2 regions of the Synechococcus sp. CBW1006 genome follow, and region 2 is predicted to be linked to the other one. Evidence: predicted binding sites of a transcription regulator. Region 2 holds the regulator's gene; the other holds the start of a gene.
What was found. The regulator NtcA, encoded in region 2, controls nitrogen genes in cyanobacteria. The targets are predictions, from matches to a motif close to GTANCNNNNGNTAC.
Positions count from the first base shown of each region.

Region 1: H8F26_RS15100 (ammonium transporter) is a predicted target of NtcA. The motif match lies at 3,726-3,739, and genes of this name have one in related genera.

Region 1 is NZ_CP060396.1:3,090,834-3,102,270, forward strand. It holds gene H8F26_RS15075 (hypothetical protein) at 56-205, opposite strand; gene H8F26_RS15080 (DUF2808 domain-containing protein) at 421-1,008, opposite strand; gene H8F26_RS20265 (M23 family metallopeptidase) at 1,005-1,721, opposite strand; gene H8F26_RS15090 (glutathione S-transferase family protein) at 1,804-3,060, opposite strand; gene H8F26_RS15095 (P-II family nitrogen regulator) at 3,203-3,544, opposite strand; gene H8F26_RS15100 (ammonium transporter) at 3,841-5,298, shown strand; gene H8F26_RS15105 (hypothetical protein) at 5,549-6,004, opposite strand; gene H8F26_RS15110 (pentapeptide repeat-containing protein) at 5,998-6,441, opposite strand; gene H8F26_RS15115 (YraN family protein) at 6,667-7,056, shown strand; gene H8F26_RS15120 (hypothetical protein) at 7,083-7,352, opposite strand; gene rsmA (16S rRNA (adenine(1518)-N(6)/adenine(1519)-N(6))-dimethyltransferase RsmA) at 7,446-8,300, shown strand; gene ispE (4-(cytidine 5'-diphospho)-2-C-methyl-D-erythritol kinase) at 8,361-9,314, shown strand; gene H8F26_RS15135 (DUF3082 domain-containing protein) at 9,311-9,628, shown strand; gene H8F26_RS15140 (pyruvate dehydrogenase complex E1 component subunit beta) at 9,804-10,787, shown strand; gene secD (protein translocase subunit SecD) at 10,789-11,437, shown strand, end outside.
Region 2 is NZ_CP060396.1:584,645-596,081, forward strand. It holds gene H8F26_RS02780 (thioredoxin domain-containing protein) at 1-555, shown strand, start outside; gene thyX (FAD-dependent thymidylate synthase) at 590-1,315, shown strand; gene dcd (dCTP deaminase) at 1,890-2,483, opposite strand; gene H8F26_RS02795 (cob(I)yrinic acid a,c-diamide adenosyltransferase) at 2,483-3,124, opposite strand; gene ntcA (global nitrogen regulator NtcA) at 3,453-4,187, shown strand; gene H8F26_RS02805 (sulfotransferase) at 4,208-5,038, opposite strand; gene H8F26_RS02810 (DUF3084 domain-containing protein) at 5,250-6,485, shown strand; gene H8F26_RS02815 (resolvase) at 6,496-6,963, shown strand; gene H8F26_RS02820 (DUF3146 family protein) at 7,016-7,273, opposite strand; gene pth (aminoacyl-tRNA hydrolase) at 7,341-8,003, opposite strand; gene H8F26_RS02830 (TatA/E family twin arginine-targeting protein translocase) at 8,124-8,420, opposite strand; gene psbH (photosystem II reaction center phosphoprotein PsbH) at 8,446-8,646, opposite strand; gene psbN (photosystem II reaction center protein PsbN) at 8,732-8,875, shown strand; gene H8F26_RS02845 (alpha-mannosidase) at 8,943-11,437, opposite strand, start outside.

The DNA.
Region 1 (11,437 bases), 1.4 Mb from region 2:
GGCGCCCTGGAGCGTGAGCTTCTGAAGATGTCGTAAAGGTGACAGTCAGCAGCTGTCACAGGAGCGATGATCCTTGATGGTCTCTGAGTTGCTTGCCGATGTCTGCATCGATGTCGCCTGCCAGCGCTTCCCGTTCTCCCTCCTTGCGCAGCAGCACGTCCAGCTCGTCTCCACCGCGCCCTTTCGAGCGAGGTGGCGGCTTCAATGCCGTTGGTCCACGCCTGTATCGGTTGGTCGACCTGCAGGGCATGCCTCACCCGGTTCTGGATGATCTCTATGACTCGCTCGAGTCAGCCTGGAGTGAAGCGATCAGTTGGTGGCAGGAAATGGGTGGTGCCGTGGGCGGTCCGGTCGGAATTGGGGTTGAAGTGAGTACAACCAATGGAGATTGGCGAACACTCAGATACCCAGGCTGTTGAATCAATAACGATCGATGGAATAGATCCGCAGGGTTCCTGATCCAACGGCTGATGGTATTGGGTTGGGTCCAGCTGGAATGGCTTCTACCTGGAACATGTACGTATCAGCCTGGGCAGGGTTATGCCATGGCTTGATCATCACTGTGATCGTGTTTCCGGGCGGTATCGGCTCTGGGAAGCTCAGCTTGAAGCGGCGGAGACTTGGGTCAAAGCTGGCTTCAACCGGGACTGGAGCTCCACCGTGACGGGGTTGCCCTAGAAAGGCCCGGGTTCTCTCCGGGCTGAAGGGGAATTGCCAGTCTGCACCGCGAGTCTGCTGAATGGTGAGACCGCCGAGTGATGCACCAGCATCCTCGGCAAGGGTGAGGGTGAAGTAGTACTCAGCCCAACGCTCGAAGACATTGGTGTAATAACTCCTCAGATCTACTTTCCAGGGGGCTCTGAGGAACACCGTGCTGCCGCGTAGCTCGACAGCTCCACTTCTCAGGGGTTGGAAGACTGCTGCGCAAGCCAGACAGGACAACAGCACCAATCCAACCCGGGTCCTTTTCCAAGGATTCAGCCTTGTGATGTCGAAGCTGGAGGTCATGGCGCGCCTTGACTGGTTGCTTGGCTGGACTCAGCGAGCGCTGCCAACGTTCCCGGTGCTGACTCTGGAAGCGGCGGAAGAACTGGTGGTGGTAGAAGTCGAGTCAGATGGGGGGTGGGGTCGAGTGCCTCAACCGCAACATCGCCACGGCGTCGCAGTTCAAAATGAAGATGGGGACCGGTGGCCTGCCCACTCATGCCGACGCGGCCAATCGGCTGGCCAGCCTGGACCGCATCGCCTGGTTGGAGATCCGTGGATTCCAGGTGGGCGTAGAGCGTCTCAAGTTGGCTGGTGTGAGCCAGCACCACGGTGAGGCCATACCCACCAACGGATTCAACCAGAACAACGGTCCCTGCAAGGCTGGCTCGCACACCAGTTCCAGCGGGTGCGGCGAGGTCGAGGCCCGTATGCATTCTCCAGGCTCCGCGGGCTTCGGAAAAGCGCCAACCCCAGGGATCCACCTGCTGGGTCGCTCCAGCCAAGGGATCCAGCAGTGGAGGAATGGATTGCACACCTGAAACCGCGTTGCTGTGGTCCGCAGCGCGATCGTCCAACGAGCCAGCAGATGGCAGAACATCGGCCACCGCCAGACGCGTGGGAATGGTCGCTGGTCTGGGGGGAATTCCCGGCGCTGCGGTTTCGTCCCATGACGCCCAGGCTGGGGCTCCCCCTAGGACAACAAGCAGCAGGGCCAGAGAGCCTGAAGCGGCCATCACATCACCCGTTCAAGCGGAACGACCAGAACAGCCACACGGTGAACTGAAGCCGCGCCACCGTCCAGTGGCAGGGACAGCTTCAGCGACTGGCTGTCAGGAATGGACGCGGATCCTGATCCCGGCGATGGCGCTGTGAGAGGGCTGGTGGTTGATCGTCGGGGCTGCGTGGATCGAGCTTTGCTGTGTCCTCAAGGGCCTGGCGCAGCAGCCGGGCTGAATGAAGCGGCATATCGCGCGGAACGCAGATGTGATCCCGCAGGTCACGCAGCCGGACGGCACTGCCTGGAGGTGGAATGCATGCCGTCCCCTGGATCAGGCGGGTGAGAGCAGCACGCAGGGCCTGATCAAAGCCGCTGTTGGAGGGTTGGCGCGCCACCAGCACAGTCCGATGCCGCAGAACCCTGGCGAGGGCTACGGCCGCAGCATCCGGCGGCACGGGTGCAGACGTTTCGGGGTCGGGCTCACAAATGGGCCATGGACCTCGATCGACTCGACTGGCGATGGCCTGCTGTTCAGCCGTGCCACTGGGATAACAGCCACCCATCTGAGGGGGCAGATCGTGGGCGTGGGTATGGATGTCGCTCTGGGTCCCGAGATACGTGGGGCGTCGCTCAAGGGCCTGGAACCAGCGATCGATGGCTGGATGCTCCTGACGCAAGGCATAAGCCTTGTAGTAAAGGAGGCTAGCCGCCATCCGCTCGAGATAAGGCACGAAAACCAGGTCAGCCGTACTGAAGTCACTCAGCAGGAAGGGGCCAGGAGTGTGCTGCAGCTCTGCTTCCATGCACTGGGCAGCACGGCGAAACGCATCACGGCGGTGACTGTCGTCGTCGATGGAACGGCTCGGTGTGCAGAGCCACTGACACCAGGATCGAAAGATCTGGCGTTCCAGGCGCCGCAGGGGCAGCACAGTGGGATCGTTCATGCCTGGACCGAGTGGAGCAAAAGTTGTTTCCAGAGCTTCCAGGATGCGATCGCTCTCGGTAACCAGATGTCCATCGATCTCCAGAGCGGGCAACATCCCCGAGGCAACCCGTTGGCGGTACCAGGACTCCTTCTCGCCGTAGCAGAACATCGTGACCTTGCGGATGCGATAGGGAACCCGCCGCTCCTCCAGCCACAGCCAGACCTTTTGACAATACGGACACCAGGCGTGGTGGTCGCGGTACAGGGTGACCCGAACGGAAGTCTCGGGTTGTCCGAACAGCCTCAAGGTCGCCTGGGAATTGGTCAGACCTTCAACAGGATCGTCCAGTGAAGCTGCAAGCGTCTCGAGGCTGAGCCAGTCAAGTGGCAAGCAGGCCTCGAATGGGATTGGCGAAAGTTCGGAAGGCATGACAACAATCATGGAGTATCGAGCCTCTACTCGTGACGCTCACAAAACCAGCCACATAATAAAAACACCCCTCAGCCCAGAAGGACTAAGGAGCGAACTGATCAATAAAGGAATTTTCAGTAAGCAATCAGACCAGTGAGCTTCAGATCAGAGTGACATCTCCGGATTCACCGGTCCGGATGCGAATAGCATTTTCGACGTTGGTAATAATGATCTTGCCGTCGCCAATCTCACCGGTCTGGGCGTTCTTGAGCAGAGCCTCCACGACCTTGTCACAGCTTTCGTCAGTCACCACCAAGGTCAGGAGAGTCTTGGAGAGAAGACGTGCTTCCACCTTCACACCGCGATACACCTCTGTGTGCCCCATCTGTTTGCCGAAGCCCTGGACGGTGGTCACGGTCATCCCATTGATGCCCAGTTCCACCAGTGCGTCCTTGACGGGATCGAGCTTTTCGGGACGGATGATGGCCTGAATCTGTTTCAAGGCTTTGGCAAGTGGCTGGATCTCCACTTTGTCAGGGTCCGCCCGGAGGTGTGTAGCAAATGTTGCCAGATGCAACGGCAGATGCGACGAATCGCTGACACAGCTGCCGCTTGCATGGGAATCAGCCAGACGGTGTGGATTGAGGAATGACAGGCCCCTGGAGGCACGGATTGGCGATTTGGTAGCGACGGACACTTAGCAAAGGTGCCTTAACGAGCACTTTTGGACCTCAGGGAAGGGCTTCATGGCCTTCCACTCCCGTGCAGCCTCTGCTTTTTTTTGAGTCATCACGCTCCATGACAGTTGCTCCGCGCGCCCCCAGACGCACCGCCTCGAGGCGTCTGCAGGAGGCCAGTCTCATTGAGGCTCCGTCGCTGATTGTTCGCAGCATTCGGGGTCTCTCATCCCAACGCTCCCTCACCTGGCTGGCCTGCGTGCCACTGGCCTTGCTTGGTTTGGGCGTTTTCAACCTGTCGGCCCACGCGGCTGAGCTCCCTGAGCTCACGCCAGCGTTCCTGGCCAACAACATGTTCATCTTTGTCTGCGCGATCCTCGTCGTTTTCATGAACGCCGGTTTCGCCATGGTGGAGGCGGGAATGTGCCGGCAAAAAAATGCTGTCAACATTCTGCTGAAGAACCTGATTGTGTTTGCTCTTGCGGCAAGCGCCTATTGGTTGATTGGCTTTTCGCTGATGTACGGCGATGCGCTGGTTGATGGTTGGCTGTACTTCAACGGGCTTTTCTTTGATCCCGAAGTAACTGCTGAAATGGTCACCGAAGGCAGCCTTGTTCCTTCTGTTGACTTCTTCTTCCAGGTTGCATTTGCTGCTACGGCGGCCACAATCGTTTCCGGACTTGTTGCTGAAAGGATCAAGTTTGGCGAGTTTGTTGTTTTCTCGCTGATTTTGGTTGGATTTCTCTATCCCATTGCCGGCGCTTGGCAATGGAATGGTGGATGGCTTTCCAGTCTCGGTGGCGAAGCCGGTGGTTTCATTGATTTTGCTGGATCCTCGATCGTTCACTCCTTCGGAGCCTGGGCTGGCCTGGTCGGTGCAATCCTGCTTGGTCCCAGGATCGGTAAATTCGTGGGCGGCAAGCCGATGGCTTTGCCTGGTCACAGCATGGCCATTGCGACTCTCGGTTGCCTGATCCTCTGGATCGGTTGGTATGGATTCAACCCTGGATCCCAACTCGCCATGGATCAGGCTGTTCCTTACATCGCCGTGACCACCACCTTGGGTGCTGCTGGTGGTGCGATCTCCGGAACTGTCATCTCCCAGATTCGAGGTGGAAAGCCCGACCTCACCATGACCATCAATGGCATCCTTGCCGGTCTGGTCAGTGTCACTGCGGGATGTGACGGCATTTCGATGGCTGGTGCCTGGGTCATGGGCTTCATCGGTGGCGGCCTCGTGGTCTTCTCGGTTGCCTTCATCGACAGCCTGAAGATTGATGATCCGGTTGGTGCCTTCTCCGTGCACGGCACCTGTGGAATCTGGGGAACCCTTGCAGTTGGGCTGTTCAATCAGGAGAAAGGCCTGTTCTACGGCCATGGCTTCACCCAATTCGGCTATCAGATCGTCGGCGTCCTTGCCTATGGCATTTTCGCTGTGATCACCTCTTTGATCGTTTGGTCGATCATTGGTGCCATGTTTGGAGGCATTCGGGTGTCAGAGTCTGAAGAAATCGAAGGTCTCGACATTAGCGAGCATGGCATGGAAGCTTATCCCGACTTTGCATCTTCTGCAAAGTGAACTTTAAATTCCGATAATCCTCATTAGGGTTTCAGAATTTTGTTGATTCAATCACCGCTCCTGGGCCTGCTCTCCGGATCGGTGATTTTTTTTGTCGACAGGGGAGGCCCTTAAAGGTGAGGAGTTTCTTTGAATCAGGAGATAAGACACATGTTTCTTGATTCTCTTTTGTTGGGGGCCTTCTTCTCGCATTTTTGATGACATGCGCAACAAAGCATCAGCGATATGGTCTTTCCTATTTAGTTAGCCATCAACCATCATCGTCTTCTAGCAGAAGCTGCTGAAAAGCGGCATACAGTTCTTGATTCTGACTCTTCAGTTCGGCTTCATGTCGTCCGGCTTTTTCGGTTGTTTTGCCTCGCTGCTTCCCCTGCCGCCCTTGCCGTTGTTGGCCGCTGGACCGGACTCGCCGATTGTCATCCAGAGCGTCTGCCTTCACGGGCTCAGGGTTGCTGGATGTCTTCACCTCCATCTGACGTAACCGATCCATGAGATGGGGCGGCACTGTCCCGTCGGGACTGACCCGCATCAGCTGGCGAAACAGTTCGGCCGGGTCCTCTTCGGTTTCAACTTGATGGCGTCGCTCACTGGTCGTATGGCCAGGCGCTGGCTTGGGCTGAGGCAAAGGCAGCGGCTGTGGTAAGGCTCGTCCCAGCTGCTTCAATCGTTCCAGGCTATGGGCATCAAAGCTCATGATGGTCAGCATCCCAGGGTGTCGCGGGTGTTGCGACCAGTGATTGGGTTGGTGCCGCTGGCTGAGGCACAGAGAGTCTTGAGCGCATCGGCGCGCAATGGAACATTGGTGAAGTCGGCACCATCGATGGCCACACTCTGAAAGCGGGTGTTGAAGGCAAAGGCATCTTCAAGCACCGCATCGCGAAGGTCGGTTCCATTGAAGACCGCCGAATCCAGAGTGGCTTCGCGCAGATCCGCTCCTCTCAGGCTTGCGTCCTGCAGCTTTGCGCCGAACAGGCTGGCGCCGCGGAGATCGGCTCCAGTGAAATCGGCATCGCGCAGGTTGGTGAGGTTGAAGGTGACACCACGCAGATCCGCTTCCCGGAAATCCGCCCCGATCAGCACCTGCTTGGCATAGTCCATCGCTGCTGGAGCAGGTGCTGCCCAACTCAGAACACCCAGCAGCATCACGATGGCGCTCAGGCATCCAGCCAGCAAGCGGCCCAGACGTTCCAGTTTGAGCCCTGCGGAGTGGCATGGCACCAGGTCCAGCAGGCTCGGAGAGGCTCCTTGGGAGGCCCTGGCCATAGCGAATCGACGGGTGGTCCAACCCTAGGAAAAGTTTGGGACGGTCTTCCTGCCGCGATGACACCGCTGGGGAACTCTGCTCAAGTCACCCCATGCTCTGGATCGATGGGACTCCACCGACGATGCAAAGCCTCCACCCGGGAGCGGGGTCAGGGGGCAGAGGACTGGGCGGCGTTGCTGCTGCAGCGACATGGCTGGACCGTTCTTGCCCGCAACTGGTGGTGCCGCTGGGGTGAGTTGGACCTGGTGTTGGCAAAGCCCAGGCGGTTGCTGCTGGTTGAGGTGAAAGCGCGGCGGCGTTCAGGCCGTGATGGAGGCGGTGTAGCGGCCTTCGGCGTGATCAAGCGGAGGCGTCTGGCCCGGGCATGGGCGTGCTGGCTGGCAGCCCATCCCCATCTGGGAGATCGGCCGGTGGAGGTGGTGCTGGCCCTGGTACCGCTGCCGGTGGGGCTGGATGCGGTGCGCTGGTTGCGGATTGAGGCTGGTCTGGGTTGAGGGTGGTCTGCTGGCAACCACCGCTCCTAGGGCGCCTGGGTCGGGGGCGGATCAGTGGTGTATTCCACCGAGCAGCGGTAGCGGGTGTTGTTGAATCCCACCCCGAATTCTTCGCAGCGCTGCCCTGTGACCGTGGCTCCGGCAGGGATCTGCTCCATGGCCCGCTGCAGGGCATTGGACTTGTCCCAGACCGATTCAGCGGTTGCACTGCCGGCCTGGGCCGGTGACGGCCAGGACAGCACCGTGCCGATCAGAGCGCAGCCGATGCAGATCAGGTTCGGAGGGTGGCGGAGCATGGAAGATCTCTCGCAACGACGAGCAAGGCTTCTCTCTTGATAGCCAGGCTGGGCCTGTGGCGCTGCAATCTGGATGCTTGTTCCCGGCCTGCCATGACTTTCGCTGCCCACCGGGCGCGCAAACGCTTTGGCCAACACTGGCTGATCGATCAGAGCGTTCTGGATCGCATCGTGGCCGCCGCTCAGCTTGGGCCTGAAGATCGGGTCCTGGAGGTGGGGCCTGGACGCGGAGCCCTGACGGAACGGCTTCTGGCTTCGCCGGCGGCATCTGTGCAGGCGGTGGAGCTGGATCGTGACCTGGTTCAAGGCCTGCGACAGCGCTTTTCAGATGATCACCGCTTTCATTTGATCGAAGGCGATGCCCTCGTGGTTGCCTTGCCAGCAGCCGACAAAGTGGTGGCCAACATCCCCTACAACATCACGGGACCCCTGCTGGAAAGGCTGCTGGGCCGCCTCGATCGGCCCGTGGAGCCGCCCTACGCACGCCTGGTGTTGCTGGTGCAGCAGGAGGTGGGAGAGCGGATCCGAGCCCGTCCCGGCAGCAGTGCCTACTCGGCGCTGAGTGTGCGGATGCAGTTGCTGGCGCATTGCCATTCGGTCTGCAGTGTGCCGCCTCGGTGCTTTCAGCCGCCGCCGAAGGTGATGTCCGAAGTGATTGCCCTGGAGCCGATGGCGGCTTCCGACCGCCTTGAACCCCGTCTGGCCCGGGCCGTGGAGTCGTTGCTGCGCCGCTGCTTTGCCGCCAGGCGCAAGATGTTGCGCAACAGTCTCTGCGGCCTTGTGGGTGACCAGGAGTTGCTTGCCGTGGCGGCAGAGGCCGGGATCGACCTTCAGGACCGACCCCAGATGCTCTCACCTGCCCAATGGGTGGCCCTGGCTACGGCCCTGGAGCCCTATGGCTCTCAGGTTCAACCAATCGGAGGAGAATCGAGCTCCACTGAGTGCTGAACCCAGCTCCTGCAGACTCAGGCCCAGTCCACGCGGCAGATGCCGCCGCCGCCTGTTGCCATGGCTGAGCTCATTGTGCGGGCCCCCGCCAAGATCAATCTGCACCTGGAAGTGCTGGGTCTGAGGCCGGATGGCTTTCATGAGCTGGCCATGGTGATGCAGACCCTCGATCTGGAAGACCGGCTGTGTCTGCAGGCGCGCCCTGATGCGGAACTGACACTGTCGAGTGATCGGTCTGACCTTCCGAGTGATGGCAACAATCTGATTGTGAAGGCTGCGGATCGGTTGCGGCGCCACGTGGGTCGGCTCGACCTCGGCGCGTCCATGCGCCTGGAGAAACGGATCCCGATCGGAGCGGGGCTGGCGGGAGGAAGCAGTGACGCGGCGGCGGCCCTTGTGGGCCTGGATGCCCTTTGGAATCTGCAACTGAATCGCTCCGAACTGCTGGATCTGGCGGCAGAGCTCGGCTCCGATGTGCCTTACTGCCTGGTCGGCGGTACCCAGCTCTGTTTCGGGCGAGGTGAGCGGCTGGAGCCGGTGCCCTTGCCCGAGCCGCCGCGCCTCGGGGTGCTGCTGATCAAGCATCCCGATGTGAGCGTGTCGACCCCCTGGGCCTACGGGTTATGCCGCCTGCGGAGGCAGGCCACCTATGTGGAGGGTGAATCCGCTTTTGAGCAGCGCCGTCAGGCCCTGCGGCAGGGGCCAATGCTGGCGGCTCTGCAGGGCCATGGCCCTTGGCCGCCCTTGCGCAACGATCTCCAGACGGTGGTGGAGCCAGAGGTGGCCTGCGTCCGTGAGGGGCTGGTTCTGCTGCGGCAGGCCCCGGGGGCCGAGCAGGTGGCGATGAGCGGGTCTGGTCCAAGCCTGTTTGCCCTGTTCAGCACGGTGGCCGATGCGGAGAGGGCCCTGGAACACCTGGCGACACCACTGAGGGACGCTGGCTTCGAGGCCTGGTGCTGCCGCTGCAGCAGCTCCGGTGTCAGCCTGGACCCACTCGCCTGTGCCGACCGATGAGTGAATCCGAGGAGGCGACGCCCTCCACAACCACCCAGCCCCGCAAGGGCCCGCTCAGCTTTCTCTCGGGTGCCCTCACCAGTGCCCTGCTGGGCTGGCTCAGCCTGGGGGTGAGCCAGCGGGTCGTGGGGTACTACATCGACCATCCGCCCAGCTACGGCTCGGCGATGGCCCAGAGCATCGCCACCGCCGTGAAAACCCTGGTGGTGGGGATGTGCTTTCTGGCCACCTTCAGCTTTGGCTTCATCGGCCTGGGGCTGTTTCTGGTGTTCCTGCGCAGCCTGGTGCCTGCCGGAAGCGAGCAGAGTCCTTAAGCTCGGGGACCTCGCACGGTCTTCCCTGATGGTGGACCTGATCCGATGACTCCCCACGACCTGGGCCTGCTGGTCACGTTGCTGCTGCCGGGCCTGCTGCTCTCGGTGCTGCTGCTGAGCACCTTTGCAGCGGGCGGCTGAGATAAGTTGGCGCGAATCTGGACACCGCTTGGCAGTGGCTGAAACTCTTCTGTTCAACGCCCTGCGCGACGCCATCGACGAGGAGATGGCCCGTGACCCCTACGTCTGCGTCATGGGAGAAGACGTGGGCCAGTACGGCGGCTCCTACAAGGTCACCAAGGATCTCTACGAGAAGTACGGCGAACTGCGGGTGCTGGATACGCCCATCGCCGAAAACAGCTTCACAGGCATGGCCGTGGGCGCTGCCATGACGGGCCTGCGCCCGATCGTGGAGGGCATGAACATGGGCTTCCTGCTGCTGGCCTTCAACCAGATCTCCAACAACATGGGGATGCTGCGCTACACCAGCGGCGGCAACTACACCATTCCCACCGTCGTGCGCGGCCCCGGTGGGGTCGGGAGGCAGCTGGGCGCGGAACACAGCCAGCGCCTCGAGGCCTATTTCCATGCGGTGCCTGGCATCAAGATCGTGGCGGTGAGCACCCCCACCAATGCCAAAGGCCTGATGAAGGCCGCCATCCGCGACAACAATCCGGTGCTCTTCTTCGAGCATGTGCTGCTCTACAACCTCTCCGAGGACATCCCCGCCGGCGACTACGTCTGCGCCCTTGACCAGGCCGAGGTTGTGCAGCAGGGCAGCGACGTGACGATCCTCACCTATTCGCGCATGCGTCACCACTGCCTCAAGGCAGTGGAGCAACTGGAAGCCGAGGGGGTCAGCGTTGATCTGATCGACCTGATCAGCCTCAAGCCCTTCGACATGGAGACGATCTCCCGCTCCATCCGCAAGACCCACAAGGTACTGGTGGTGGAGGAGTGCATGAAGACCGGCGGCATCGGCGCCGAACTGATCGCCCTGATCACGGAGCACTGCTTCGACGATCTCGATGCGCGGCCGGTGCGGCTGTCCTCCCAGGACATCCCCACCCCCTACAACGGTGCCCTGGAAAATCTCACGATCATTCAGCCCCACCAGATCGTGGACGCTGCTCGGCAGCTCAAGGCGGGCCTGATCTGAGATGGCACGACAACAGGGGTGGTTCGCCCTGATCCTGGCTTTGGCGATCGCCGCTGGAGCCCTTCTTGCCAGCTATCCCTTGCAGCTCGGTCTGGATCTGCGCGGCGGCAGCCAGCTGACCTTGCAGGTGCTGCCGGCCGGTGCCATCAAGACAGTCGACAAGGAACAGCTCGAGGCTGTCAAGGAGGTGCTCGATCGCCGCATCAATGGCTTGGGCGTGGCCGAATCCACTCTCCAGACGGTGGGTAACGACCAGATGGTTCTGCAGCTGCCCGGCGAGCAGGATCCCAGTCGTGCCGCCAAAGTGCTCGGCACCACGGCCCTGCTTGAGTTCCGCACCCAGAAGCCCGGGACTGAGCAGGCCTTGCGCGGCCTGCTGGCGCTCAAACGCCAATCCGAAGCCGTTCTACGCAGCAAGGAGCGCCGCACCGCAGAGGTCAACGAGCCGCCCACTGCCCCTGGAGCTCCGAATCCGGAGCCGCCGCCTGATTTCCAGGCCGACGAACTGGCCGATGCCATGCGCAGCATGGGCCTCACCGTTCCAGCCGGCAGCAGCGAAATTGACCAGCTCAGGTTGCTCCTGGAAGCGGTCAACAGCCGGGTTGTCGACCTGTTTGAACCCACAGGCCTCACCGGTAAGGATCTGGTCA
Region 2 (11,437 bases):
CCAAGCGATCCTTCCCCGCCCTCGATCCCCCTGGGCCGACGCGAGCGTGTGCTGCTGGCGATGATCGCCGCGGCACTGGCGGTGGCGTTAGTGTGGTTAAGGGGAGGTCTCCATCCGGAAGCCCCGCTGGAGCAGCTGGCCCGCCGGTCGCTGGATCTGCCGGTGGCCCTGAGCAATGGCCGGCCCAGCCTGGTGGAGTTCTACGCCGACTGGTGCGAGGCCTGCCGATCGATGGCGCCGGCCATGGAGGCGGTGGAGCGGCAGCATCGTGATCGCCTCAACGTGGTGCTGCTCAATGTCGATAATCCGCGCTGGCTGCCGGAGATCGAGCGCTACGAGGTGAATGGCATTCCCCAGCTGGAACTGTTCGACAACAACGGGCAATCCGTGGGCCGCTCCCTCGGAGCCCGCAGCGCCCCTGAGCTCAACGCCCTGGTCGAGGCGTTGATCGATGGCACGCCGCTGCCGCGCCTGGCCGGCGTCGGCGCCGTGAGCACTCTGGCCGACACGGCCCAGGCACCGGCCGTGATGGCGGATCCCCGCAGCCACGGCTGACGCCCTGCCCACCCAAGCACCCACGCCCCTCCCCATGGATCCCCGCTTCCGGGTCGCCCTGATCGCCGCCACTCCCGAGCCGCAGCGGTGCGTCTATGCGGCCATGCATCAGGACTACAGCGAGGGCTTCGTCGCCGCCGACCCCGGCAGCTGGCCCGAGGAGGCCAAGGCCGGGGAGATCTGCATCAAGCGTCTGCTGGCAGGTGAGCGCGGCCACTTCGGACCACTGGAGCATGCGCAGATTGTTCTCAATGTGGGCTGGTTCCCCCACTCGGTGATGCAGCAGGCCCGCACCCATCGGGTGGGTGTGAGCTTCGATGTGCAATCGATGCGTTACACGGGCGAACGCATCTGCCGCGCCGCCGATGGGGCGATGGAGCTGGAGGAGGTGTTCTACCTGCGGCCGGTGGGCTCTTACAGCGACCGTCAGGGCAAGCGCTACCTCTACAGCGAGGAGCAGCGGGCGATCGATCTGCACCTCTGCCAGCAGGCCGCTGAGCGCTACCGCGACCTGCTGGCGTCTGGCTTTGCCGAAGAGCATGCCCGCGGCATCCTGCCGTTCGATTACCGCCAGCACTTTGTGGTGAGCTTTTCGCTGCGGGCCTTCCTCCACTTTCTCGATCTGCGGGCCAAGCTCGATGCCCAACAGGAAATCCGCGCCCTCTGCGATCTGATGTGGCCCCACCTGGAGCGATGGGCACCTGAATTTGCTGACTGGTACGCGAAAAGCCGGCTGCACAAGGCCCGTCTTGCCCCCTGAGCAGCGATCCTTCGCCAAACTTGAAGTTGCCTGATCGCCTCTCTACCTGGCAGCTCCCGTGTTCCCTCCCGTCCGCGACTCACTGCTCCTGACCCTGCTCGGGATGGCTGTGGCCACAGGCGGGCTGGCCGGATCGGCAGGCCATGCCCAGATGCTTCTGGATGCGGCAGGAGCCGGATCGGTCCAAGGCATTCTGCAGCAGCAGGGTGGGGCAGTCTATGGCCAAGTCCTGGACAAGATTCGCCAGCGCCTCTCCAACGAGTCCGGGGCAACACTCAGAAATTCACAGAGTGCCGCGAGCTCAGGGAGCAGCAGCACCCCCCCGGTCGAGACCTCCGGGGCGGCAGTGGCAGCACCCACCACAGGCTCAGATCCAGTGTTCTGGATCAACGACCAGCCCGTCCTCCTGTGCAGCAGCGGTTTTCCCTGCCTGGGCGCTATTCAGCGAGCCATGGGGTTGAACGGACGCTCACGGAACAGAGAATGGCGCCATTGATCCTCATGGACTGCCAGGCCATGAGGACCGCAGAGCAGCAGGATGACGGGCTCTTCATTGCCCGGGCTACCAGTCGGTTCAGACCCTGGCCAGGGTGACCCGCTCGGGCTGATCCTGATACTTTCCGGCACGATCCTGGTAGGTGGTGTCGCAGGGATCGCCTTCGAAAAACAGCAGTTGACAGATACCTTCGTTGGCATAGATGCGGCAATCTGCGCCGGAAGAATTGCTGAATTCAAGCGTGAGATGGCCCTCCCACCCCGCTTCAGCGGGTGTGGTGTTGACGATGATGCCAAGCCGGGCGTAAGTGCTCTTTCCCAGGCAAATTACCGTGATGTTGGGCGGCACCCTCAGCTTCTCCATCGCAACGCCAAGGCCATAGGAATGGGCCGGCAGAATGAAAAAGGCGCCATCGATGTCCTCATGCAGGGGGGCCGGCTCCAGATTGGCTGGATTGAACCGCTTCGGGTTCATTACCGTGCCGGGGACATGGCGAAAGATCAGAAACTCCTGCGACGACAGACGCAGGTCGTAGCCATAGGAGGAACAACCAAAGCTGAGCACCGGCGCGCTGGAGGTCTCGGGTTCGAGATGCCTCACCAGATGGCCCTCAAAGGGCTGGATCATGCCGGCATCGGCCCGCTCCTTGATCCAGCGGTCGTTCTTGAGCATCAGCCGCGGCGCAGTTGGGTGACCTGATCGGCCATGGCCATCAGAGCGGCGGGCATCGCCGGGCCCGTCAGGATGACATCCAGCTGAGCCGGCCGCTGTTCCAGCACCTCGGTGACATCCAGAAGAGACAGATAACCCAGCTCGATCGCCAGCCCCAGTTCATCAAGCACCATCAGATCCACGGCGCCCGCCAGCAGCTGCTGGCGGCTGAAATCCCACACCTCCCGGACAGCCGCCAGGGCAGGGTCCTGCTCGGCTTCAGCCTGCAGGGGAGCCGCAAGGCAGGCGGGCACCGCCGGCCGCAGCCACTGCAGGCGGCCGCAAAGCCAGAGACTGCGGCCCAGCCCCTGATCCACGCCACCTTTGAGAAACTGACTCACCAGGACGCGACTGCCCAGACCCGCCGTGCGCAGGGCCTGGCTGAACACGGCGCCGAAGCTGCCGCGGAAAGGGGCTGTGTGCACCTGAAGCAGCCCTTCGGCCTGAGGCACGGGCCGAAGGGGCACTACAGCGCGAGTCGCTGGGCGGACAGGGTCAGTTCGCTGCTCAGGCCGGGCCTCCAGCCGCTGACCCCGAACAGAGATGTCACCCCGCTGGGAGGGGCGATGGCTGCCCTGGGGGCTGGCAAGACTGGCGGTCATGGACATCCCGGAGGGCGATGGGGCCGGGCGAGCGGATCATTCCGGCCGACCTGGACAGGGACCGAAGCGATGGGATCGGACGCTGCGCTGAAACCTGAATGTAGCGGCATCTGCGCCCTGGACAAGCCACACACACCATCCCTGGTGGGAACAGACGGTTTCGCAGAAACGGCGGCACAGGCTGCGACAGGCGTCAACAGCCGCACAGGCCCAGAGCGCCAGGGGCTGGCGAGCGGGAGCGGAAGCGGAGGCCCTGACAGCAACCGTGTTGGTTGCTACAAGAAAGAGCAGGGTCGCTCCGTAGCTTCCCAGTTCCTGCCCCGCCGTCATGGTCGGCGCTACTCGCGGCTTCAGCCGTTACGCCCCCCCTCCCCCCAGCGGCTCCGCTGGCACCGGGTCGGGTGTGTCCGGCGGAGCCGGAGCCACCCTTCTCGAAGTGATGCGCGGTCTCGGCGGCAGCAGCGTCGAGACCGTGGAGCGTGGCAAAACCATTTTCTTTCCCGGAGATCCGGCCGAACGGGTCTATCTGCTGCGTCGCGGCGCCGTGCGGTTATCGCGGGTCTACGAATCCGGTGAAGAAATCACCGTGGCACTGCTGCGGGAAAACAGTCTGTTCGGTGTGCTGTCGCTGCTCACCGGGCAGCGATCCGATCGCTTTTATCACGCCATCGCCTTCACCCGCGTGGAGATGGTGACCGCTCCCGCCACCTCGGTCCGCCAGGCCATTGAGCGCGATGCCAGCGTCGGGCTATTGCTGCTGCAGGGCTTGTCCTCCCGCATCCTGCAGACCGAAACCATGATCGAAACCCTCACCCACCGGGACATGTCCTCCCGGCTGGTGAGCTTTCTGCTTGTGCTCTGCCGCGATTTCGGTGTGCCCAGTCAGGAGGGGATCACGATCGACCTGCGCCTCTCCCACCAGGCGATCGCCGAGGCGATCGGCTCCACCCGGGTGACGATCACGAGGCTGCTGGGCGACCTGCGCAACGACGGGCTGGTGCAGGTGGATCGCAAGAAGATCACGGTCTTCGACCCGATCGCCCTGGCCAAACGCTTCAGCTGACCGCCTCCACTCCAACCAGGTCAGCTGAGCAGATTGCGGTAGCGATCCAGCCAGCCCCGCGGCACCGCACCGAAACGCTCTGCCAGACGCTCCACCATCGGTAGATAGTCGCGCGCCATCTCCCGCTGAAAGCCCAAGGGGGGTTCCCGGCCGCCGGCGGCCACGTTGACGGCCGGCGGCAGACGCAGTCGCTCGTTCAAAGGGGGCGCGGCCAGAAAGTCGAACAGGTCGTCGGCGAAGGCTGCAGGATCACTGATGAGCTGTTCGAAAAAGCAGCAGTGCAACTGAGCGGGCTGGAACACCGCCTCGACGGTCTCGATGGTGCGGAGGTAGTTGGAACGGCTCACGGCGCCGGGCATGCGGGCCTGCTCCAGCAGAGCGGCAATGTCGGCCTCACCGTCGAACTGGCCCTTGCGGACCCGGTTGCGGATCGCCGACCAGACCCTCAGCACGGGATCGCGCATCACGAACACCAGCCTCAGCTCCGGTGCCAGACGCTGCATCCGCTCCCACACCGGCCGCTCCAGGGTGGCGTAGGCGGGGGTGATCTCGCCGACCCGCTTGCCCTGGCGACGTCCCTGACCAAACAGGCGGCAATACCAGGCATCACTGCGCGGCAGGAACCAGTAGCGGCCGAACCAGCGGGGATCGCGGGCGAAACGCTTCAGGTCCCAGAACCTGGCGCGTCGCCGCTCATCGGCGTCGAACACGCCGAAGCGGATCTGGGGCTTGTCAAAGTAGTGGAGCTCCTTGACCGGCGTGAGCCACAGATCCGGATGCTGGCTGAGAACCCTGTGCAGCCAGGTGGTGCCGGAACGCTGGGCCCCGATCACCATGAAGTCCGGAACCATCGCGGTGCAAGCCGGGCGGGCCAGACATTAAACGACCCAGAAGCACCGACCGGACCACAGACACCGGAACAGGCCAAGGATCAGACCCGGCGGGACGCCTCCCCAGACTGTCCGCACCGTGTCGGACGACGGGGTCTGTGCTGCAGGATGCAGCCTTCGGATCCCCCGGATCCGAAGGCTGACAGCGGAACGACGGCGTGGTGAGGCAGCGATGACGGGTTGGTTGTTGATCCTGGTCCTGCTGGTGCTGGGCGGCGTGCTCTCCACCCTCGGTGATCGGCTCGGCAGCCGCGTGGGCAAGGCGCGCCTCAGCCTGTTCAACCTGCGACCGCGCCGCACCGCCGTGCTGATCACGGTGCTCACCGGATCGCTGATCAGTGCCATGTCCCTGGGCCTGATGCTTCTGGTGAGCCAAAGGTTGCGGGTGGGCCTGTTCGAACTGGACCAGCTGGAGCAGAGGCTGCAGCAGAGCCGCGACGATCTGGCACGCAGCCGCCGCGACCTGGTCGGTGCCCAGGCCGCCAGCGCCACCGCCCAGCAGGCCAGCCGCCGAGCCCAGGCGGCCACCAAGCGGGTGGAAGGGGAGCGAAAACGGGCCCAGGCCCAGCGGGATGAAGCGGAGAAGCGGCTGCAACAACTGCGGCGCGAACTGCTGCCCCTGCAGCAGCAGCGTGCCCGGCTGGAGGCCGAGCGCGATCGCCTCAGCCGCGATGTGGCTAACCGGGACCAGGAGATCCGCCGCACCGAAACCGAGTTGGCGGCGGTGCAGGAGCAGATCAAGGAAGGGGAGAAGGAACTCCAGGGCCTTGAAACCAAGATCATCGCCCTGCGCCGCGGCGATGTGGTGATCAGCAGCGGCCAGCCCCTGGCCACCGCCAAGGTGACTCTGGAGCGACCGGAACAGGCCCGGGACGTGATCAACACCTTGCTGCAGCAGGCCAACCGGCTCGCGTTCCAGCGGGTGCTGCCGGGGGAGCCGCCGGACCGCCAGATCCTTCTGGTGCCAAGGAACGACATCGCCAAACTGGAGACTCTGCTGGCCCGCCCCGGCTCCTGGGTGGTGAGCCTGCTCTCGGCCGCCAACGTGCTGCGCGGTGAGCAGCAGGTGCTGGCCTTTCCAGACCTGCGGCCGAACCGCCCCGTGGCGCGGGCGGGCGACGTGCTGGCCACCACCAGCCTCGAACCGGAGGTGCACAGCCCCCAGCAGGTCAACAGCCGGCTGAACCTGCTGCTCGCTGCCGCCTACGCCAAGGTGCAGCGCCAGGGTTCGATCACCGATGGCCTGCAGTTCGACGCGGCCCTGCTCAACCAGCTGGCCCGCTCCCTGAGCGAGCGACCGGAAGATCAGGCGGCCCAGCTGGAAGCCGTGGCCGTGCAGGATGCCGACACTCCCGATCCGATCGTGGTGGAGCTCCGCTGGATCCGGCCACGCAACGGACGCCCCTGAACGCCGTGCCATGGCCACCCACGCCTCACCCGAGCCGAGTGATCGAATCCCTCACGGCGATGCACCGCAGCAGCGAGCCGGACTGGCGGGGTTGGATCCGGGCCGCAGCAAGTGCGGCCTGGTGTGCACCGATGCCACGGGGCAGCGGATTGTGGCGGCGGCGGTGCTGACCCCGGAAGCGACCTGGCACCAACTGAACAGCTGGTGCGCCGAGGGGCTGGTGGCTGAGATCGTGCTGGGCAACGGCACCGGCTGCCGGCACTGGCAGACAAGACTCGCGACGATCGCTGCTGTGCATGTGGTGGAGGAGCATGGCAGCACCCTGGCGGCGCGGCAGCGTTTCTGGGAGCTGTTCCCGCCTCGGGGCTGGCGGCGCTGCCTGCCCCGAGGGCTGCGGCAGCCGCCCCGCGACTGGGATGATGTGGTGGCACAGTTGCTGCTCGAACGGTTCCTGGGTCGAACCCTGCCGCGCTCCTGATCCAGAAGGGGAGGTCCGGCTCCGCGCTGAGCCCGGGATGCCCAGCCCGATTTCAGAGACTGGCGCGCACGGTGAAGGCGTAGTCGCCGCCGGCCTCGAGCTGGTAATCGGCCTGGAGCAGAAAGCGCAGCAGAGCGTCCTGGATCAGGGCGCGGCCCAGGGAGGGCTCCACGTTGAGTTCACCACGATCGAAGGCCCAGCAGAAGGTCCACTGGAACCCGCCGGCGGACACCTCACCCTCCAGCACCCGCTGGCTGAAACTCTGGCGCAGGACCCGCAGCTGGGCGGTGGTGGCGGGCAGGCGGCTCACGAGGGATACATCACGGCGAAGGGCTCACGACAGGCAGATCAAGGCTGACAAAAGCCCATGGCAGACATCAGGCTGCCGCAGCCTGAAGCGAAAAACTGTTCAGGCGGTTGCCGGCCCGCTCGATCCCGAGCCGGCGGATCAGGTCGATGCCGGCCACCACCTCATCGAGCACTGCGGCCAGGCCAGGCTGCTCGTCCGCCGAGAAGCGCCCCAGCACGTGGGACACCGTGCGGGCCCGGCGCTCGACGGGATGCTCCGCTGGAGCGCCGATGCCGATGCGCAGCCGCGGAAACTCCTGAGCGCCGAGGTGCTGGATCGTGCTGCGCAGGCCGTTGTGTCCACCGGCGCTTCCGCTGGCACGCAGGCGCAGACGACCGAAGGGCAGATCCATGTCGTCCACCACCACCAGCATCTGGGAGGGTTTCAGGTCGAACCAGTCGAGGGCTGCACGAATCGAGCGTCCACTGTCGTTCATGAAGGTCTGCGGCATGAGCAGCCGCAGGCGCCGATCGCCATGGCCCACCTCCGCCAGCAAGCCGTGAAGCTTGGCCTGCTGGCGAAACCCGACGCCCTCCTGGCGTGCCAGGTGTTCGAGGGCCATAAAGCCCACGTTGTGACGCGTGTCGACGTATTTGGAACCCGGATTTCCCAAGCCGACCAGCAGCCGCAGGTCCACTCCGGGCAGCGTGGTCTCGGTGGTCACCGGAGGCGTTGGACTCACGGATTGCAGGGAAACATCCCCCGAAAAAGTCTGCCCGAGGCTACGGCGCGGGGGATGGGCAACACCGCTCAGCCCCTCGAGAAGACAGCACAACCTTTCGAAAGGCTTGTGACAAGGAGTGGCAAGGCTTCAGGCCATTGGCGTGGCTGACTCCCCACTGGCCATGGCAGACCCAACCTCTCCACTGGCCGTTGCAGGCGCAGACCCCTCAGGAAGCGCCGGTGACGCCGGGGTCGCAGACGGCTCCGGCTCGGTGGTGATCGCGGAGCGGAACTCCTTCTCAAACTCCTGGGAGGCCGACTGAAAACCCTTGAGCGTCCGACCCAGGGTTTTGCCCAGTTCAGGCAGCCGCTTGGGCCCGAACACCAGCAGGCCAATAGCGGCGATCACCGCAAGTTCGGGCAAGCCGATACCGAAGAAATTCATGCAGGAAAAGCGGCTGGGTCAGGAATCAGCCGACGCCGTTCCAGTTGACGGTGATGCCCTCGAGCAGGAGCGACTTGTTGTAGAGCTGCAGGATCACGAGGAGGAAGACCAGGAAGAGGAGCATGAACACCCCCATCACCGGGGTGGTGCCCCAGCCGGGAACGACCTTGCCGTATTCGGAATTCAGGGGTCGCAGCAGATTTCCGAGGGGGGTGCGTTGGGCCATGGAGCTCAGTCCTCTCGATCAAGGAATCGTGACGGGTACTCTAAAGGTCACACCAGGGCCGCCTGCGACAGCTTTCGAGACTCGTATGGAATCCACAGGTTCGCCCGCCCTCTCCATTGCCCTCACCGTGCTGGCAGTGTTACTGGCCCTCACAGGCTTCGGCGTCTACCAGGCCTTCGGGCCGCCCTCGAAGCAACTCACCGATCCCTTCGACGATCACGAGGACTGAACACCGGTTCCCGGAATCGTCACCGGTGTCGCCAGTGCAGTTCTCAGCTCAGCGCCAACCCTGACCTTCAGGCCCGCCGGCGGATTCGCCAGAAGCCGAACTCCCAGGGCCCCAGCACCGCTGCCTGCACCCAATCTCCCGTTTCCTGCGGCAGCGGCTGAAACAGACCGTCGCCCCGCTCCAGCAGCTGCCAGTCGGGCCCGACATCGAGCCAGCGCCGGCAAGGGCCCAGGTTCTGCACTGTGAGGCGCACCACGCCGAGCTCCGGATCGGGCGCCAAGGCAATCATCTGCAGATCTTCGGCCAGGGCGGGAAAACCGGGTGGCGGATTGGGGGCTCCGGCCGTAGCCGTGGGGCGCCCCCAGAGGGGCTCGCGCAGCCGCAGGGCCTCCGCCGGCACTCCTCCGCGGCGCCAGCCTCCGGCGCAGGGCATCAGCGCCAGCTGCTGGCGTTGCCAGCCGTTGTCGGCGGATGGATCGGGCCAGGTGGGGCCCCGCAGCAACGACACCCCCAGCGCCTGCTGGCTGGCCGATACCCCCTGAGGTCCATCGAGGAGCACCGCCATCCCAGGCTCGCCCCCCCCAGCAGCCGAGGCACCGATCGCCGCCAGCCAGCCGATCGCCGCCACTTCCCAGCGGCTGCGCTCGCGGTTGGTCTGGGGCTCGGCTGGACGCTCGATCACGCCGCCGCTGGTGTCGGTGGCCCAGCGAACGGCAGGCCAGGCCAGCGGCACCTCGAGTCGCAGCAGTTCATGGCGCTGGCGCCAGTTCACCGCGAGGCTGAGCTCCAGCCAGGGGCTGCCAGCGCGCAGGCGCCCATCGAGCCGCAGTGGGCTGGTACCGCAGCGGCCCCGCCAGCGGAACGCCGCGCAGAGGGGCCCCCGCTCCAGCCACTGCGGCGGCCCGTCCCAGATCCAGGGCAGGGGATGGTCGCGGTAGTCGGCCGCCAGATCCCAGGCATCCCAGAACTCACCGCGATCGCCATAGCGCCGCCAGGCCAGCGGCGCAGCGAGCTGGGCCGCGCCGCTGGCATCCCAGAGCTGCTCCACACCCGCGGGCCCTACCGCCACACTCAGGAGTCCATTGGAAAGCCGCCAGCGGTCGCTCCCCCGTTCCGGATCGGGCTCCAGCCGTACAGGATCCCGCAGGGCTAGCGCCTCGACACCGGAGGCGACAGGGCGCGGGGCGGGGTCCGGTCCGACCGTGCTTCGCCCCGGTGGCCTTCGCCACAGGGGCAGGGCCGTCACACCTGCCGGAACGGGCAGCTGCACCCACACCCCACCGGACGCGGCCGGCTGGCTGGTGATGGGCTGATCGCCTGCGGGCCCCGGCAGGCTCCACTGGCCCGCAGGCAACCGCACGGTGCAAGAGGCCGCAGCCAGGGGCTGGAGCTGGGCGATCCACCACCTCTGGTCATTCTTCTGTTCGGCCGTGTGGTCGGACGCCTGGTCGTCCCTCTGGCCGGCCGCCGCCGAATCTTGACTCGTTGCTCCAGTGGCCGAGCCAACCGACCCAGCCTCCCCCGCCACTGCAGCCCCCAGCCAGCGCCCCAGGGCCTGATCCCGCTGCCGGCGCGCCCTGCGGCGGGCGCGGCGCCACTGGGGCTCCGCCTGCTCGAACACCTCCGGGATCGAGCTGCCGGGAAGGATGTCGTGAAATTGCTGAAACAGCAGGTCGCGCCAGTCCGGCAGGTCCGTTTCGGCCCCCGCCAGCTGGCTTCGTTCGGTCTGAACTCCGTCTGCCTTGCCACCCTGCAGCAGCGCCTGGGCCAGCTCCGCCTCCCGCAGCAGGCGCTCCAGACTGCGGTTGTGGCGCTTCTGGTCTGGCCGGCTGGTGGGGCAGCCACGGTGCAGCTCCAGGTAGAGCTCGTCGCGCCACACCGGCAGCGTCGGCGCCAACGGCGCCAGATCCGCCAGGTACTGGCGCAGGCTGCCGTGGCGCTGGGGCGCCGCCTCGGGCTGGGCTTGCCAGAGGGCCAGCTGCTCGAGCATCTCGGCGGTGGGGCCGCCGCCGTGGTCACCCACCCCCGGCAGCCACAGGGCGGTCGCGTGGCCAGTGGCCTGCTGCCACTCCAGCCGGTAGCGCTCCATCGCCTCCGGATCGCCATCGGTGCCGATCGGCGCCGTCATCAGCGCCAGGACCTCACCACTGCCGCGGCTGCGCCAGCGGAACAGTCGGTGGGGGAAGGGAGTGGAGGCATTCCAGGCGAGCTTGTGGGTGCAGAACCAGCGCACTCCGGTGGCGGCCGCCACCGCCGGCAGACCGGCCCCGAAGCCGAAGCTGTCCGGCAACCAGGCGAGGCTGTGCTCCCACTCGGGGAACGCGGCCTGGCTGTAGTGCTGCCCCTCCTGGAACTGGCGCAGCAGGGAGGCCGTGCTCACCAGCACGCAATCGGTCTCGACCCAGGGACCGTTGAGCGGCTCCCAGCGACCGGCCCGCATGGCGGCGCGGATGCGCTCGAACAGGGCCGGGCGGTGCCGCTCCAACCAGGCGTAGAGCGCCGGGGTGGAATGGCCGAAATGCAGCTGCGGGAAGCGCTGCATCAGATCCAGGGCCGAGGCGA